DNA from 3 places in the Pseudomonas sp. Soil_N_39 genome. Region 1 is predicted to be linked to each of the others. Evidence: predicted binding sites of a transcription regulator. Region 1 holds the regulator's gene; each other region holds the start of a gene.
What was found. The regulator sigma-54, encoded in region 1, starts transcription at its own class of promoters, with help from an activator protein. The targets are predictions, from matches to a motif close to ANTGGCATNNANNTTGCTNT.

Region 1 (5,431 bases):
CAGGTGGCCTACCTCGGTGACGACCTGCCGGACCTGCCGGTAATTCGCCGGGTCGGCCTGGGCATGGCGGTCGCCAATGCGGCCAGCTTCGTCCGCGAGCACGCCCACGGCGTCACCACGGCGCGAGGCGGCGAAGGTGCGGCCCGCGAGTTCTGTGAACTGATCCTGCGCGCCCAGGGCCGCCTCGAAGCGGCCAACGCCGCGTACCTGTGAGCCATTTATGCTGAGCAAAAAGATTCGCACCATTGTGGTGTTTGCCTGTATCGCGGCGATTTTCGCCGCGGTGGGCTATTGGAACATCAGCCCCGAACGGTTTCTCGACCAAACTACACCCCAGGTCGAGGAGCGGATCGACTGGTACGCGACCAACACCCATACCCTGCAGTACCTGCCCGACGGCAAAGTGCAATATGAGATGACGTCCGACAAGGTCGACCACGTAAAGGCCACTGACATTACGCTGGTCACCAAACCGGACCTGAACATGTTCCGCGGCACCGAATTCCCGTGGCATGTGCAGAGCGAGCACGCCGAAGTCAATTCCGGCGGCACCGAAGTGGAACTGATCGACTCGGTACGCGTTGCCCGAACCGACGAGAAAAACCGCACGACCATCATCACCAGCACACGCATGACCGTATTCCCACAGCAAGAATATGCGCAGACCGAGCAACCCGTTAGAATCGACGGCGCCGGGGGTGTATCGACCGGCACGGGAATGAAAGCGTATTTGAAGGAAAGCAGGATACACCTGCTATCGAACGTAAGAGGACAGTATGAAGCTCGCTAAAACCCTCCCTATTTTGCTCAGTCTGGGCGCAGCACTGGGAAGCGCGAGCGCCTGGGCTCTTCCCAACGACCGCGACCAGCCTATCCGCATCCAGGCCGACGACGCCCAACTCGACGACAAGAATGGCGTCGCCACCTATAAAGGTGACGTGATCATCACCCAGGGCTCGATGAAGGTCACCGGCAACACCGTGACCATCACCCGCACCCCGGCTGGCGATATCGATGTGGTGACCTCGGTGGGCAACCTGGCCTATTTCGAGCAGATGCAAACCGTGGGCGACACTAAGCCCGTCCAGGGCTACGGGGTGACCATCCAGTACCACGCCTCCCAGGATCGCGTGGTCCTGATCGACCGCGCCAAGGTCGTCGACAAGGACAACAACGTTACCCAGGGCGAGAAAATCGTCTACGACACGGTCAAGAAGCTGGCCAGTGCCGGTCGCGCCACCGGTAGCAAGGTGACCGAGTCGCGTCCGCGCATCGACATGGTGATCCAGCCGAAAAAGAAAACCGACGAGCAGAAGGCCCAGTAATGGCAACTCTGAAAGCTCAGCACTTGGCCAAGAGCTACAAGAGCCGTCAAGTCGTGCGTGATGTCAGCCTGTCCATCGACAGCGGCCAGATCGTTGGCCTGCTCGGCCCTAACGGCGCGGGCAAGACCACTTGCTTCTACATGATCGTCGGCCTGGTCCAGGCCGATCAGGGGCGCGTGTTGATCGACGACCTGGATGTCAGCCACCAGCCGATGCACGGCCGGGCGAAGGCGGGTATCGGCTATTTGCCGCAAGAAGCGTCGATCTTCCGCAAACTGTCGGTAGCCGACAACATCATGGCGATCCTCGAGACCCGCAAGGAACTCGACAAGGCCGGCCGTCGCCAGGAACTGGAAAGCCTGCTACAGGAATTCCACATCAGCCACATTCGCGACAACCTAGGCATGAGCCTGTCGGGTGGTGAACGGCGTCGTGTGGAAATCGCCCGCGCCCTGGCCACCGCACCGAAGTTCATCCTGCTCGACGAACCGTTCGCCGGCGTGGACCCGATTTCGGTGGGCGACATCAAGCAGATCATCCATCACCTCAAGGCCAAGGGTATCGGTGTGCTGATCACCGACCACAACGTGCGCGAGACCCTGGACATCTGCGAAACCGCCTACATTGTCAATGACGGCCAATTGATCGCCGAAGGTGACTCCGCCGCGATCCTGGCCAATGACCTGGTCAAGGAAGTGTACCTGGGCCATGAGTTCCGCCTGTAAGCACACGTGTCTGGCGAATTGCCCGGGCGTCGTTTAATTTTATTATGGCGACGCTCTAGGCAAACACTTCAGTTTCAGGCATATAATTTGCTTAAGTTTGGCGCTCCGGCGCCCTGTAGTGGATGGCGCATGTGCGCCGGCGAATAAGGTGTTAAGCCCCTGCCATGAAACCATCGCTAGTCTTGAGAATGGGCCAGCAGCTGACGATGACACCGCAGCTGCAACAGGCCATCCGCCTGCTCCAATTGTCGACCCTGGACCTGCAACAGGAAATCCAGGAGGCCCTGGAGTCCAATCCGATGCTCGAACGCCAGGAAGAAGGCGACGACTTCGATAACACAGACCCGCTGGCCGACAACGTCGAGCAGAAGCCCAACACCGAGATCCCGGAACCGTCCTACCAGGAAGCCGCCCCGACGGTGGACAACCTCGAGGATGGCGAATGGAACGAACGCATTCCCAACGAGCTGCCCGTGGACACGGCCTGGGAAGATGTCTACCAGACCAGCGCCAGCAGCCTGCCCAGCAGCGATGACGACGAGTGGGACTTCACCACCCGCACCTCTGCCGGTGAGAGCCTGCAAAGCCACCTGTTGTGGCAACTGAACCTGGCGCCGATGTCCGACACCGATCGCCTGATCGCCGTGACGCTGATCGATTGCATCAACAACCAGGGCTACCTGGACGAGACCCTCGAGGAAATCCTCGAAGCCTTCGACCCCGAGCTCGACATCGAGCTGGACGAGATCGAAGCCGTTCTCCATCGCATCCAGCAATTCGAACCGGCCGGCATCGGCGCCCGCAACCTGGGCGAGTGCCTGTTGCTGCAATTGCGCCAGTTATCCGCCAAGACGCCATGGCTGGCCGAAGCCAAGCGACTGGTCACCGATTACATCGACCTGCTGGGCGGTCGCGACTACAGCCAATTGATGCGTCGCATGAAGCTCAAGGAAGATGAACTGCGCCAGGTCATCGAGCTGGTGCAGAGCCTCAACCCCCGCCCCGGCTCGCAGATCGAATCCACCGAGCCTGAGTACGTGGTCCCCGACGTGATCGTGCGCAAGCACAACGATCGCTGGCTGGTGGAGCTCAACCAGGAGTCGGTGCCCAAGCTGCGGGTCAATGCCCAGTACGCCGGTTTCGTCAAGCGCGCCGACACCAGCGCCGATAACACCTTCATGCGCAACCAGTTGCAGGAAGCCCGCTGGTTCATCAAGAGCCTGCAAAGCCGCAACGAAACCCTGATGAAAGTAGCCACCCAGATCGTCGAGCACCAGCGAGGCTTCCTGGAGTACGGCGATGAAGCGATGAAACCATTGGTCCTGCATGACATTGCCGAAGCGGTGGGCATGCACGAATCGACGATTTCCCGGGTGACCACCCAGAAATTCATGCATACCCCCCGGGGCATCTATGAATTGAAATACTTTTTCTCCAGCCATGTCAGCACCTCCGAAGGCGGCGAATGCTCGTCCACGGCCATCCGCGCGATCATCAAAAAACTGGTGGCCGCGGAAAATCAGAAAAAGCCGTTGAGTGACAGCAAGATCGCTGGTTTACTGGAGGCACAAGGCATTCAGGTGGCCCGCCGTACCGTCGCCAAGTACCGCGAATCCCTCGGGATCGCGCCTTCGAGCGAACGCAAGCGGCTGATGTAACAGGCCACGCCACAGCGTTCCAGTGGCAGGCATTTCTGCCTGCCGCTTTATGCACTGGCAACGAAGGAGAAGCTGTATGCAAGTCAACATCAGTGGACACCAACTGGAAGTGACCGAACCCCTGCGCACCTACATCGGCGAAAAACTCGACCGATTGGAGAGGCATTTCGACAAGATCACCAACGTGCAAGTCACGATGAACGTCGAGAAGCTGCTGCAGAAAATCGAAGCCACGCTGCATATCCCCGGCGGAGAAGTGGTTGCCAACGCAGAGCACACAGACATGTATGCCGCGATTGACCTGCTGACCGACAAGCTGGATCGCCAACTCAAAAAGCATAAGGAAAAGACCCAGAGCCTCCTCCAGGGCGCGACCGGTCGTTAACCCCCCCAATCCATGATCCGACTAGAAACCATCCTGACCCCCGGCCGTTCCCAAGTGAACGCGCCGGGCGGCAGTAAAAAGAAAGCCCTCGAACAAATTGCCAACCTGATCCACCGCGAGGTGCCGGATCTGGGAATGCAAGACGTCTTCGAGGCCCTGGTTGCCCGTGAAAAACTCGGTTCCACCGGTTTTGGCAACGGCATCGCCATTCCTCACTGCCGTCTCAAGGGTTGTGCCGCGCCGATCAGCGCGTTGTTGCACCTTGATACCCCCATAGATTTCGACGCCATCGACGGCGCTCCGGTCGACCTGCTGTTTGTATTGCTGGTTCCGGAAGCGGCGACCGATGCGCATCTTGAGCTGCTGCGCCAGATAGCCAGCATGCTGGACCGCAAGGAAGTGCGCGAAAAACTGCGCAGCGCGCCGAGTAACGAAGCTTTGTACCAGGTGGTCCTGGACGAGCAGAACGGTCATTAAACATGCGCATGATCATCGTCAGTGGCCGCTCCGGCTCCGGTAAAAGCACGGCCCTCAACGTGCTTGAGGACAGCGGCTACTATTGCATCGACAACCTGCCCGCCGGCCTGCTGCCGGAACTGGCCGAACGTGCCCTGATCCACACCGAGCTGGCGCAGCCGCTGGTGGCGGTGTCCATCGATGCGCGCAACCTGCCGAGCCACCTGTCGCGTTTTCCTGAACTGCTCGAAGAAGTGCGCAGCCGGCATATCCAGTGCGACGTGCTGTACCTGGATGCCGATGAGGAGACGCTGCTCAAGCGTTTTTCCGAAACCCGTCGGCGTCACCCCCTGAGCAACGCCAACCGCTCCCTGGCCGAAGCCATCGAGGATGAAAGCCAGCTGTTGGGGCCGATCGCCGACCTGGCGGACCTGAAGGTCAACACCACGCACCTGAACCTGTACCAGTTGCGTGACACGATCAAGCTGCGCCTGCTGAACCAACCGGAGCCGGGCACGGCGTTCCTGGTGGAATCGTTCGGCTTCAAGCGTGGCATGCCGGTAGACGCCGACCTGGTGTTCGATGTGCGTTGCCTGCCCAACCCGTATTGGAAACCGGAATTGCGTGAGCAGTCCGGGCTTGATCAACCGGTGATCGACTACCTGGCCGCACAGCCGGATGTCGAGGAAATGTACCAGGACATCTCCAGCTACCTGCTCAAATGGCTCCCCCGCTTTGCCGCGAGCAACCGCGCCTATGTCACGATCGCCATCGGCTGTACCGGCGGTCATCACCGCTCCGTCTACCTGACCGAACGCCTGGGTCAGCTCCTGCAACAATCCCTGAAGAATGTCCAGGTTCGCCACCGCGACCTCAGCTAAA
Region 2 (5,431 bases), on a different contig from region 1:
ACCCAACCTCAAGCATCGCATCAGTGCGTTGCGCCGACGGGTGCTGTTCCGTGCCTTGCAGGAAGCCGGCTACGACCAGTGGCAAGCCTCCGAACTGGCGGACCAGGCCTTCGAGACATTCCTGCACGCCCGCCACCAACTGGAGATTTTTCCCGAGGTGCAGCCCACCCTGGAAATCCTGGCCAATCATTTCGCCCTCGGCGTGGTCACCAATGGCAACGCCGACGTGCGACGCCTGGGGTTGGCGGACTACTTCAAGTTCGCCTTGTGCGCCGAAGACATCGGCATCGCCAAGCCTGACGCCCGGCTGTTCCACGAAGCCCTGCAACGCGGCGGCGCCACGGCACAGACCGCCGTGCACATTGGCGACCACCCGGGCGACGACATCGCCGGTGCCCAACAGGCCGGCCTGCGCGCGGTGTGGTTCAACCCGGCAGGCAAACCCTGGAATGCCGACCACGCGCCGGACGCGGAAATCCGCAGCCTGACCGAACTGCCGGGGTTGTTGGCAGGATGGCATCGCCAACCCTGAACCCTGTGGGAACGGTGTGCCGCGGCGCTATGCCAGGCACAAATCCTGTGGGAGCGGGCTTGCTCGCGAAGGCGGTTTCATACTCGATAAATGAGCGGACTGATACACCGCTTTCGCGAGCAAGCCCGCTCCCACAGAGACTGCGCCTGGCCTGGGAATGGAATCGCACCCATGAAAAAGCCCGCAGCGACGGCGGGCGTTTTCAGCAAGCAACAAGCAAATACTCAGATCGGGCGGCTGCCGTACTTGTTGTCAGGCTTCTTGGGCGGATCAGCGACCACGTTGGCTTCCACTTCCTGCACCTTACCGCCCCTGGCCAGGAATTCCTCCATGGCCTTGGCGAGCGCATCACGCTCCTTGTTCTTGGCCTCTACGCTCGGCAACTCGTCGACCGACACGGCTGCCTTGGCCTTGCCTTTGGCGGTAGGTGCCGGGACATCGGCGCCATCGTCTTCGGCAACGTCTTCAGCCGCCACTTCAAGGCCTTCTTCGGTCTCGTCTTCGTCGCCTACTTCGAGGTCGTCGTTTTCCAGATCATCGTCGCTCATGTTCTACCTCATGACTTGCGAAAAGCAGATTAGTTATAGCCCAGCTTCGCCATCTGTTCGAAGGCTGCCAGAAAAAATTCAACATCCGCCGGCAATCAGCGGTTATGCCCCTTCACCGTACAAGGTGGCGAGGACTTTACGAGCACCGCCGTGATCACGGTGCTCGCCCAGATAAACACCTTGCCAGGTTCCCAATGCCAGCCGTCCCGCCGTCACCGGCAGGCTGAGCTGGCAACCGAGCACACTGGCCTTGAAGTGCGCCGGGAGGTCGTCCAGGCCTTCGTCGTTGTGCTCATAGTCGGCGGTTCCTTGTGGGATCAGCCGATTGAAAAATCGTTCGAAGTCTCGACGCACCGCCGGATCGGCGTTCTCGTTGATGGTCAACGAGGCCGAGGTATGCTGCAGCCACAGATGCAACAGACCGACACGACAGGCCTGGAGTTCAGGCAGGCCGGCCAGCAACTCGTCCGTCACCAGATGAAAGCCCCGGGGCTTTGCCCGCAGGGTTATCAGCGTCTGTTGCCACATACAGATCTCCGCACGTTCGGCGCGCATTCTAGCGCGCTCTGGGAAAAAACAAAGGCCCTAATATTCTTGCTTCGGTGTAAGCCTTTGGCGGTATAAAAACCTATGTCGCATCCACAACAAAAGGCGTCGGAAAACCGCGGTACCTTGTGAGCAATGACAAATTCCAGACAAAAAAATGCCCGGCGAACCGGGCATTTTTTATGGCGCGTACTTACAGGTTGTAGCCACGCTCGTTGTGCTGGGCCAGGTCCAGGCCCACAGCCTCTTCTTCCTCAGTGACACGCAGACCCATGACGGCGTCCAGGACCTTGAGGATGATGAAGGTGACGATCCCGGTGTAGACCACCGTGAAACCCACGCCTTTGAATTGAATCCACACTTGCGCGCCGATATCGGTCACGGTGCCGAAGCCACCCAGGGCGGGCGCTGCGAACACACCGGTCAGGATCGCGCCGAGGATACCGCCGATGCCGTGCACGCCGAAGGCGTCCAGGGAATCGTCATAACCGAGCTTGCGCTTGAGGCTGGTGGCGCAGAAGAAGCACACCACGCCCGCCGCCAGGCCGATGACCAGGGCGCCCATCGGGCCCACGGTGCCGGCAGCCGGGGTGATTGCAACCAGGCCGGCCACCACGCCCGAAGCAATGCCCAGCGCGCTTGGCTTGCCGTGGGTGATCCACTCGGCAAACATCCAGCCCAGCGCCGCCGCAGCGGTCGCGATCTGGGTCACCAGCATCGCCATGCCGGCAGTGCCATTGGCAGCGACAGCGGAACCGGCGTTGAAACCGAACCAGCCGACCCACAGCATGGCCGCACCCATCAGGGTGTAACCCAGGTTATGCGGCGCCATTGGCGTGGTCGGGAAGCCTTTGCGCTTGCCCAGTACCAGGCACGCCACCAGGCCGGCGATACCGGCGTTGATGTGCACCACGGTGCCGCCGGCGAAGTCCAGCACGCCCCAGTCCCACATCAGGCCGCCGTTGCCGGACCAGACCATGTGCGCAATCGGTGCATACACCAGGGTGAACCACACGCCCATGAAGATCAGCATGGCGGAGAACTTCATCCGCTCGGCAAATGCACCGACGATCAGGGCCGGGGTGATGATGGCGAACGTCATCTGGAAGGTGATGAACACCGCTTCAGGGAACAGCGCCGCCGGGCCGGTCAGGCTGGCTGGCGTCACACCCGCCAGGAACGCTTTGCCGAAACCGCCAACGAAGGAATTGAAGTTGACGACACCCTGCTCCATGCCGGTGGTGTCGAACGCGATGCTGTAGCCATAGATGACCCACAGAACGCTGATCAGACCGGTAATGGCAAAGCACTGCATCATCACGGAAAGAAGGTTTTTCGAGCGGACCATGCCACCGTAGAACAGTGCCAGGCCGGGAATGGTCATGAACAGTACAAGAATCGTGGCCGTGAGCATCCAGGCGGTGTCGCCGGAGTTCAGGACAGGGGCTGCCGCTTCTTCTGCCATGGCCAGGCCAGGCATTGCGAAGGACAACAGGGCTCCTAGCCCTGCGAATTTACGCAGAGTCATATTGTTTTCTCCTGGGGCGTTGGGTTTGGCGGCTTAGATAGCGTCGGTATCGGTTTCGCCGGTACGGATGCGGATAGCCTGTTCCAGATTGACCACAAAGATCTTCCCGTCACCGATCTTGCCGGTGTTGGCGGCCTTGGTGATTGCCTCGATCACCCGGTCAAGGTCCTTGTCGTCAATAGCGACATCGATCTTCACCTTGGGCAGGAAATCGACCACGTATTCCGCGCCGCGATACAGCTCGGTGTGACCCTTCTGCCGACCGAAGCCTTTGACCTCAGTAACGGTAATGCCCTGCACGCCGATCTCGGACAACGACTCGCGCACGTCGTCCAACTTGAACGGCTTGATGATGGCAGTGACTAGCTTCATGAAACTTTCTCCCGAATTGGTGGACTTGCCCCAGGAAAACAAACCCGACTCAAGTCTAAGCGCAGTGCCTGGCTTTGTAACGCGTCGTCGGCCCAAGTTGCCCGACAGGTGCCAGTTAACCGATCCTGACGAAACTCCCCGTTCCGCCTGCTGCACTGCATTCGTCACAGCGACTGCATCAGTGCATGGGTCATCAGCCTCTAAGCAGAAACCTTGCCATCTGCACCCAAACCCTCTGATTTCAGCCCCTTGGGCACCTGTTCGACGTGTACCGCACCACGAACCGCAGCGATACGCACAACAACAGTGCAGCGCCGCCCGACCCCATGCGCGAAAAGCGTGCATCCCTGGCTCGCCAATTGACTATAGACACTGCGTGGTACACTGCCCGCCATCGTTTCCAGGACACCTGCACATGCTTGCGCCCAAAGACCTTCTCGACGCCCTGAGCGGCCACGCCTCCCGTATTTTGAGTGGCGACACGTCGCTGCCCAAAAGCGAAATCGAAAGCCAGTTCAAGGCCTTGCTGCAAAGCGGCTTCAGCAAGCTGGACTTGGTCAGCCGGGAGGAATTCGACAGCCAGATGGTCGTGCTGGCCCGGACCCGGGCACGGCTCGAAAGCCTGGAGGCCAAGGTCGCCGAGCTGGAAGCACGATTGGCTCCGGTACAGGATTAACCCCCCCGGCTCACGTTACAGGCTCTGACAGGTCACTCAAGCATTCGCCGCCCGCTGAGCCTGGTCCGGTGTGAGCGCCAGCGGCAGCTCCAGGCTAAACAGCGCGCCGCGGCCCGGCCCGGCGCTCTGCACGGTCAGGTCGCCGCCCATCTCGTGCGCCGCCAGAATGCAGCTATGCAAACCAAAGCCGTGGCCGCCGACACGCGTGGTGAAGCCGTGCTCGAACACCCGCGCAAGATTGTCCTGGGAAATCCCCTCGCCATTGTCCTCGACCTCGACCCGCACACGCTCATCGTCAACGAGCTCCAGGCGCAGGATGATCTGTGGCGGACGGTTCACGCCTGCGTCCAGCGCCTGCTTGGCGTTGTTGATCAGATTGACCAGGATCTGCAGCACTCGGTGCTTATCCAATGGCATTTGCGGGATATCGCTGAATTCCTTGATCAGGGTGATGTGGTGGCGGGCCAGGGACACATCGCAAATGCGCACGACATCCTCAAGCAGCTCTCGCAACGAGCCCGGCTCCAGGACGCTGGCATTGCCGGCATAGGATTGCTGGGTGGCGACGATTTCCTTGATGTGGTCGATCCGGCGGGTCAACTGCGCCAATTCGGCGATCATGACCTGCTGCTCGATTGCCAGCGCGTCGGCCAGCTTGTCGAGATAGTCCGGTAGCGCGCGCCCTTTCGGGTCGCTGCTGATGAAGTCGCCGAGGTCATCGGGATGTTCCTTCATCAACTGGACGACCTTCGCCACCCCCGGTCCCTTGGAGGTGTGCACCTTCTCGTAGAGGACTTGGGCTGACACGTTGACGCTATTGAGCACATTGCCCACGTTGTGCAATACATTGGTGGCGATCTCCGCCATGCCGGCCCGGCGCGCAGTAGTCACCAGCTCGGCCTGCGCCTCGCGCAACTCGTCGTTGACCTTGGCCAATTGCCGCGGGCTGGGAATCTTCAGGGCCGCCGGCACCAGCCGGACCAGCAGGATGGCGGTAATCACCGAGGCAATCGCGGTGATCACCTTGACCAGTGCCGACAACCAGTAATAAGGCTGCCAAATGGTCAGGATTTCCATCACGTGGCTGGTCCCGCAGGCCAGGATAAACACGCCGAAGGCCGCCAGCATCCAATCGAACGGCACATCCTTGCGCTTGTGGATAAAGTACAGAAGGGTGAAGGGGATGGTGACGTAGGACAGGGTGATCAAGCCATCGGCGATCACATTGG
Region 3 (5,431 bases), on a different contig from region 1:
GGCACGCCCAGGCTGCGCGCGCAGGCCAGGAAGGCGTGGGTATGGTCCTGGCACACCCCGCTACGACCGGCGAACGCCTGGGCCGCACTGGTCTCGACTGCCGTGGTGCCGGGGGTGTAGATCATGTGCTGGTTCAACCCGTGCATCAGGTCGATCAGCGCCGTGCGATCGCGACGCTGCTGGCATTGCTGCGCGGCGAAAGTTCGAAGGGCCTCGTCCGCTTCGGTCAGCCGGGTGAAGCGCAGGAACGGCAGCGCCGACTGGCTCTCGTGTTCGGCTTCGCGCAACGGATCAATATCCACTTGTCCGCGAGCACCGATGATGACCGTTTCGTGGGGCTCATCCAGGGTCAGCACATGGAGGATGTTGCCGAACGGATCCAGTTGCGCCCGCACCGGCCGGGGCAAATCCAGTTGCCAACTCAGCACATGCTGGCGTTCGCTGTCGTGGGGCGTCAGGCGCAGGTACTGGATGCTGGCGCGAACCTGGTCTTCATAGTGGTAGGCCGTTTCGTGGCTGATCGAGAGTCTCATATGACCTCCAGGTAGGAACTGTGAATGGCATTGCCCAGTTCACGGACCAGTGGGATGAATTCGGTGAGCCAGGCATGCAGGCCCCCGTCGAGGATTTCGTTGATGCCGGTGTAGCGCAGGCGTGCGTCCATTTCCGCCGCCAGCCGTTGTGCCTGCCGGCCGTTGGTGCCCGGCAGGCTCGCGAGGATCTGGTTGATTTCTTCGGTACAGGCGCGCAGCGAACGCGGCACGTCGGCGCGCAACAGCAGCAACTCAGCCACATGGCGAGCGCCCGGGGCCTCACGGTAGATCTCGGTGTAGGCCTCGAAGGACGACAAGGCCCGCAACAACGCGCTCCATTGGTAGTAGGCGTGGGCCGTACCGTCGCTGACCGCGTCGGCCTGGTCGCCGGCCATTTCGTAGCGGGCGTCGAGCAAGCGCAGAGTGTTGTCGGCCCTTTCGATAAAGGTTCCCAGGCGAATGAACCGGAACGCGTCGTTACGCATGATGGTGCCGTAGGTCGCGCCACGAAACAGGTGCGAGCGCTCCTTGATCCACTCGCAGAAACGGCTCATGCCGTAGCGATTCAAGCCTTGCTCGCCGATACCGCGAATTTCCAGCCAGGTGGCGTTGATGTTTTCCCACATGTCGGCGGTGATTCGACCACGTACCGCATGGGCACTGACGCGCGCGGAACCGAGACAGCTGTAGATGCTGGCCGGGTTGGCCGCTTCCAGGGCAAAGAAATGCAGCAGGCGCTCGGCGTGCAAGTCACCGTGTCGCTCCCGGTAATCGTCCAGCGTGCCAGTAATCAGCAGCGGCATGGCCAGCTCGTGCAGGCCGTCGCCACGCCCGTCCTGGGGCATCAATGACAACGAATAACTGACGTCGAGCATCCGAGCGAGGTTTTCGGCCCGCTCCAGGTAGCGCGACATCCAGTACAGGTCCGAGGCGGTTCTACTCAGCATGGCAGCTCCTCAATCCTCGACCACCCAAGTGTCCTTGGTGCCGCCGCCCTGGGATGAATTCACCACCAGGGAGCCTTCGCGCAACGCCACCCGCGTCAGCCCGCCAGGGACCACGCGGGTCTCGCGGCCAGCCAGCACAAACGGCCGCAAGTCGATGTGGCGCGGGGCGATGCCGTTTTCGACAAAGGTCGGGCACGTCGAGAGCGACAGCGTCGGCTGGGCGATGTAGGCATGCGGCTTGGCCTTGATCCGCTCGCGAAAGGCATCGATTTGCGCCGTCGTCGCGGCCGGCCCCACCAGCATTCCATAACCGCCGGAACCCTGGGTTTCCTTGACCACCAGGTCGGGAAGATTGGCCAGTACGTGGGAAAGCTCAGCAGGATTACGACACTGCCATGTAGGAACGTTCTTCAGGATCGGCTCTTCGTCCAGGTAAAAGCGGATCATGTCGGTGACGAACGGGTACACCGACTTGTCGTCCGCCACGCCCGTGCCGATGGCATTGGCCAGCACCACGTTGCCGGAACGGTAGGAGGACAACAGGCCCGGTACGCCGAGCATCGAATCCGGATTGAAGGCCAGTGGATCAAGGAACGCGTCGTCGAGGCGACGGTAGATCACATCCACCGCCTTCGGCCCGTCGGTGGTGCGCATGAACACTCTGTCATCCCGTACGAACAGGTCGGCGCCTTCCACCAACTCCACGCCCATCTCCCGGGCCAGGAACGCGTGCTCGAAGAATGCGCTGTTGAAACGCCCCGGCGTCAGCACCACGACGCTGGGGTCGTCCAGCGGACTGGAGCTTTTCAGGGTGTCGAGCAGCAGGTTCGGATAGTGGTCGATGGGGGCGATGCGCTGGGCGGCGAACAGTTCGGGGAACAGGCGCATCATCATCTTGCGGTCTTCGAGCATGTAGCTGACGCCGCTGGGCGTACGCAGATTATCTTCGAGCACGTAGTAGGTGCCGTCACCGTCGCGTACCAGGTCGACACCGCAAATGTGCGCATAGATGTCACGGTGCAGGTCCAGCCCTTGCATCGCCAGTTGGTACTGTTCGTTGGCCAGCACCTGCTCGGCGGGAATGATACCGGCCCGGATGATCCGTTGTTCGTGGTAGAGGTCGGCCAGGAACATGTTCAGTGCCTTGACCCGCTGGATGCAGCCGCGCTCGACCACCCGCCATTCGCTGGCCGGGATGCTGCGCGGGATCGTATCGAACGGGATCAGGCGCTCGGTCCCTTGCTCGTCGCCGTAGAGCGTGAACGTAATGCCGGCACGATGAAACAACAGGTCGGCTTCACGCCTGCGTTGCGCCAGCAACTCGTCGGGCGTTTCGGCCAGCCAGCGGGCAAACGCCTGATAGTGCGGGCGGACCTGGCCGTCGGCATCGTACATTTCATCAAAACCGCTGCGGATCATGCCGTACTCCTTGTCACCCTGGCAGCAAGGCTTCGCAAGCCCCGTGCCATCGGCATAAACGCTTTATGATCAACGGGTTGGAATCTCCATTGAGAGGCCGTGCACTTTTACAGTGCAGCAGATGCCCCCAACCCGCCGCCCCCGCTTCATTGCGACGCAGGGGCGTCGCTCTCCTGAGCATAGCCATGGAAAAACGAAGCGGCGCGGTCTGGATACAGTTAGGTACAAACCGGGCGGCGGTGGTGTTACTCACATATTCGACATCTGCCACAAATCCCTGTGGGAGCCGAGCTTGCTCGCGATGGCGTCGGTGCATTCAACATTGATGCAAGCTGACCCACTGTCATCGCGAGCAAGCTCGGCTCCCACAAGGATTTTCGGGTAATCCGCAGACATGAAAACGGCCGACACAAAGGTCAGCCGTTGCTGTGGTTGCGGTGAGAGACTGTCAGGCCTGCAGCCGCCGGATCTCTTGCTTGACACCCCAGCCCTCGATAACGCCACCCAAGGGTTCGACGACTGCCTCAAAGTCTTGCTCGAAGTCTCCTATGTCATCGTAAGTGGCATACATCACCCGGCTCAGTTCCAATGACCAAGCCCCGTCGTCCCGTGCACTGATCTGCGCGTTCAACGATTCGCCCCGAAAATGACCTGCCGCCCTGCGCGCCCGCTCCTCGTCCGGGAAAATGGCGTAGAACTCAATGGGATGGAATCGGGAAAAATCGAAACCGCCTTCTTTCATGCGGCGCAATACGCTGGTGCTGATGTCTTCTTGATAGGCTGTGCTCATGAAACGTCCTCCTAAAACCGATGGATAGACTTTCCGTCTTCCCGTGCGAGAAGCCCTCAGGCTGCAAGCGATACGGCATCAAATGGCCGTCGGGACACAAGCATGTAGCTGACAAGACCGGACCTTGGCGATCCTTTCGCTGATCTCAATTGCAGAGTAGCCGCAAGTGATGGCCACTGCCAAGCGAGACCAGGCAAGGTTTCATGAAATCGGTGTAATGCTGAGGATTTCGATGCTGTTCTGGGACTTGAGGTTCTTGACTGTCGGGTCTTCGGTTCGGTTCTCCAAGTCATTCATATCCAGCTTGTTGAGCACTGGAAGCAATCTTTCGCGAATCAGTTGGGCAGCCTGCTCCATGGTGGGTTTCTGGTCATAGTCGAATTGCTGAACGGTTTTTACACCGTGATCGTCAATGAAAGTGATTTCCCACTTTTGCATCAGTGTCTCCTTGATCAATTCAGGGCCTGGCTTACCTTTATCTCGACATTGAGGGCTGGATAATCGTTCCGCTGGATGCCTGGACGGCACACATGAAAAGACCGCCTCAAGGGCGGTCTCTTTTGTGCAACCTGGCCAATCACTTTTCGGCGCGTTCCTTCAGGGCCTTGAGGGTGTTGAACGGCGCATCCACCACGAACTTGTTAGCCACCATGGACGGTACGCTACCACCCGGCTCGGTGTGCACTTGATAGATCACTTCGACCTGGTCCGCGCCCTTGGGAGTGAACTTCCAGAAACCGTCGACCTTTGTCACACGCACAAAGCCCTTCTCCTCAGGCAAATACTCAGGTAAGCCCTTGAGCTTGCGGGTCAGGCTGCCGTCCGCGCCCTCCTCGGTGATGACTTCCAGCACCGAGTCCCGAGGCGTGACCGGCCATGGCGTGTTGAATTGGGTATAAGTCCAGCTCTTGTCGCCTTCGTGCTTGAGCAGTTTCTGGCTCTTGCACTCATGGATCCAGGCGCAGGCGCCAGCAACGTCCTCCTGCAGGCTCCGCAACTTGGCCATGGTGGTTTTCATCACCGTCACGCCGCGATAGGCCTTGTACTTGGAGCCCGTCACTTCACTGAGGGAAACCTTGATGCCGTCCTTCTCCTTGGCAACCTGCCAGTCCTCTGCCTGAGCGGTGGCCGTTGCCAGCAACACGGTCAACCCACACAACACAGCCATACGATGCAGCGAACCCATAGTCTTTTCCTTATTGTCCAAGTTCGTTCATTTCGGATCCGTTCACTACGCTGCCGTGACTTGCTCCCACCAACCGATCAACCGGATGGCCTCTTCACTGCTGCTGCCGCACACCTCGACGTCGGCTTCAAATGCCGAGCACACCGCCGGACGCCCCGGCTGGCCGAAGATCCGGCACAGGTTATCGACTGACAATTGCACGCAACGTTCTCCCGCCGGTTTGCCTTGGGGCATGCCAGGAATCGGTGAGCTGATGGAAGGGGCGATGCAACAGGCGCCACAGCCTTCACGGCACTTCATGACGAGAACATCCTCACGACAGGTAATGATGAATAACAGCACACAGAGTAACGGCTAAAACACTCGTTTTAAATTACCGTCTGCGTGTTTTTTTGCCCTTGGCGAGATGACCGAACGGTCAGCGACGAGCTGCATACCTGTGGAAGGTTTACTGCTTGAACTCGAAATCCAGTGCCGCACCTTCCACCTCGTTGCGCTCCTGATTGCGCAACGGCAGCTGCATTTCATTGCTCAACAACCGGCCATTGAGCTGGAA

Region 2: the regulator sigma-54 is predicted to act here: its motif matches at 3,728-3,747, upstream of glnK (P-II family nitrogen regulator).
Region 3: the regulator sigma-54 is predicted to act here: its motif matches at 2,931-2,950, upstream of AC3A5O_RS23105 (circularly permuted type 2 ATP-grasp protein).

What each region holds. Positions count from the first base shown of each region.
Region 1 covers NZ_JBDGLI010000012.1:9,833-15,263, forward strand. Annotated here, with positions in the region: gene AC3A5O_RS18310 (KdsC family phosphatase) at 1-213, shown strand, start outside; gene lptC (LPS export ABC transporter periplasmic protein LptC) at 221-790, shown strand; gene lptA (lipopolysaccharide transport periplasmic protein LptA) at 777-1,325, shown strand; gene lptB (LPS export ABC transporter ATP-binding protein) at 1,325-2,050, shown strand; gene AC3A5O_RS18330 (RNA polymerase factor sigma-54) at 2,215-3,708, shown strand; gene hpf (ribosome hibernation-promoting factor, HPF/YfiA family) at 3,785-4,093, shown strand; gene ptsN (PTS IIA-like nitrogen regulatory protein PtsN) at 4,106-4,570, shown strand; gene rapZ (RNase adapter RapZ) at 4,573-5,430, shown strand.
Region 2 covers NZ_JBDGLI010000002.1:293,843-299,273, reverse strand. Annotated here, with positions in the region: gene AC3A5O_RS03625 (HAD family hydrolase) at 1-532, shown strand, start outside; gene sutA (transcriptional regulator SutA) at 757-1,080, opposite strand; gene AC3A5O_RS03615 (secondary thiamine-phosphate synthase enzyme YjbQ) at 1,183-1,608, opposite strand; gene AC3A5O_RS03610 (ammonium transporter) at 1,820-3,154, opposite strand; gene glnK (P-II family nitrogen regulator) at 3,188-3,526, opposite strand; gene AC3A5O_RS03600 (accessory factor UbiK family protein) at 3,942-4,202, shown strand; gene AC3A5O_RS03595 (sensor histidine kinase) at 4,239-5,431, opposite strand, start outside.
Region 3 covers NZ_JBDGLI010000018.1:65,284-70,714, reverse strand. Annotated here, with positions in the region: gene AC3A5O_RS23115 (transglutaminase family protein) at 1-533, opposite strand, end outside; gene AC3A5O_RS23110 (alpha-E domain-containing protein) at 530-1,480, opposite strand; gene AC3A5O_RS23105 (circularly permuted type 2 ATP-grasp protein) at 1,490-2,899, opposite strand; gene AC3A5O_RS23100 (ribonuclease E inhibitor RraB) at 3,348-3,689, opposite strand; gene AC3A5O_RS23095 (hypothetical protein) at 3,891-4,127, opposite strand; gene AC3A5O_RS23090 (START domain-containing protein) at 4,267-4,875, opposite strand; gene AC3A5O_RS23085 (YkgJ family cysteine cluster protein) at 4,921-5,175, opposite strand; gene AC3A5O_RS23080 (translation initiation factor 2) at 5,324-5,431, opposite strand, start outside.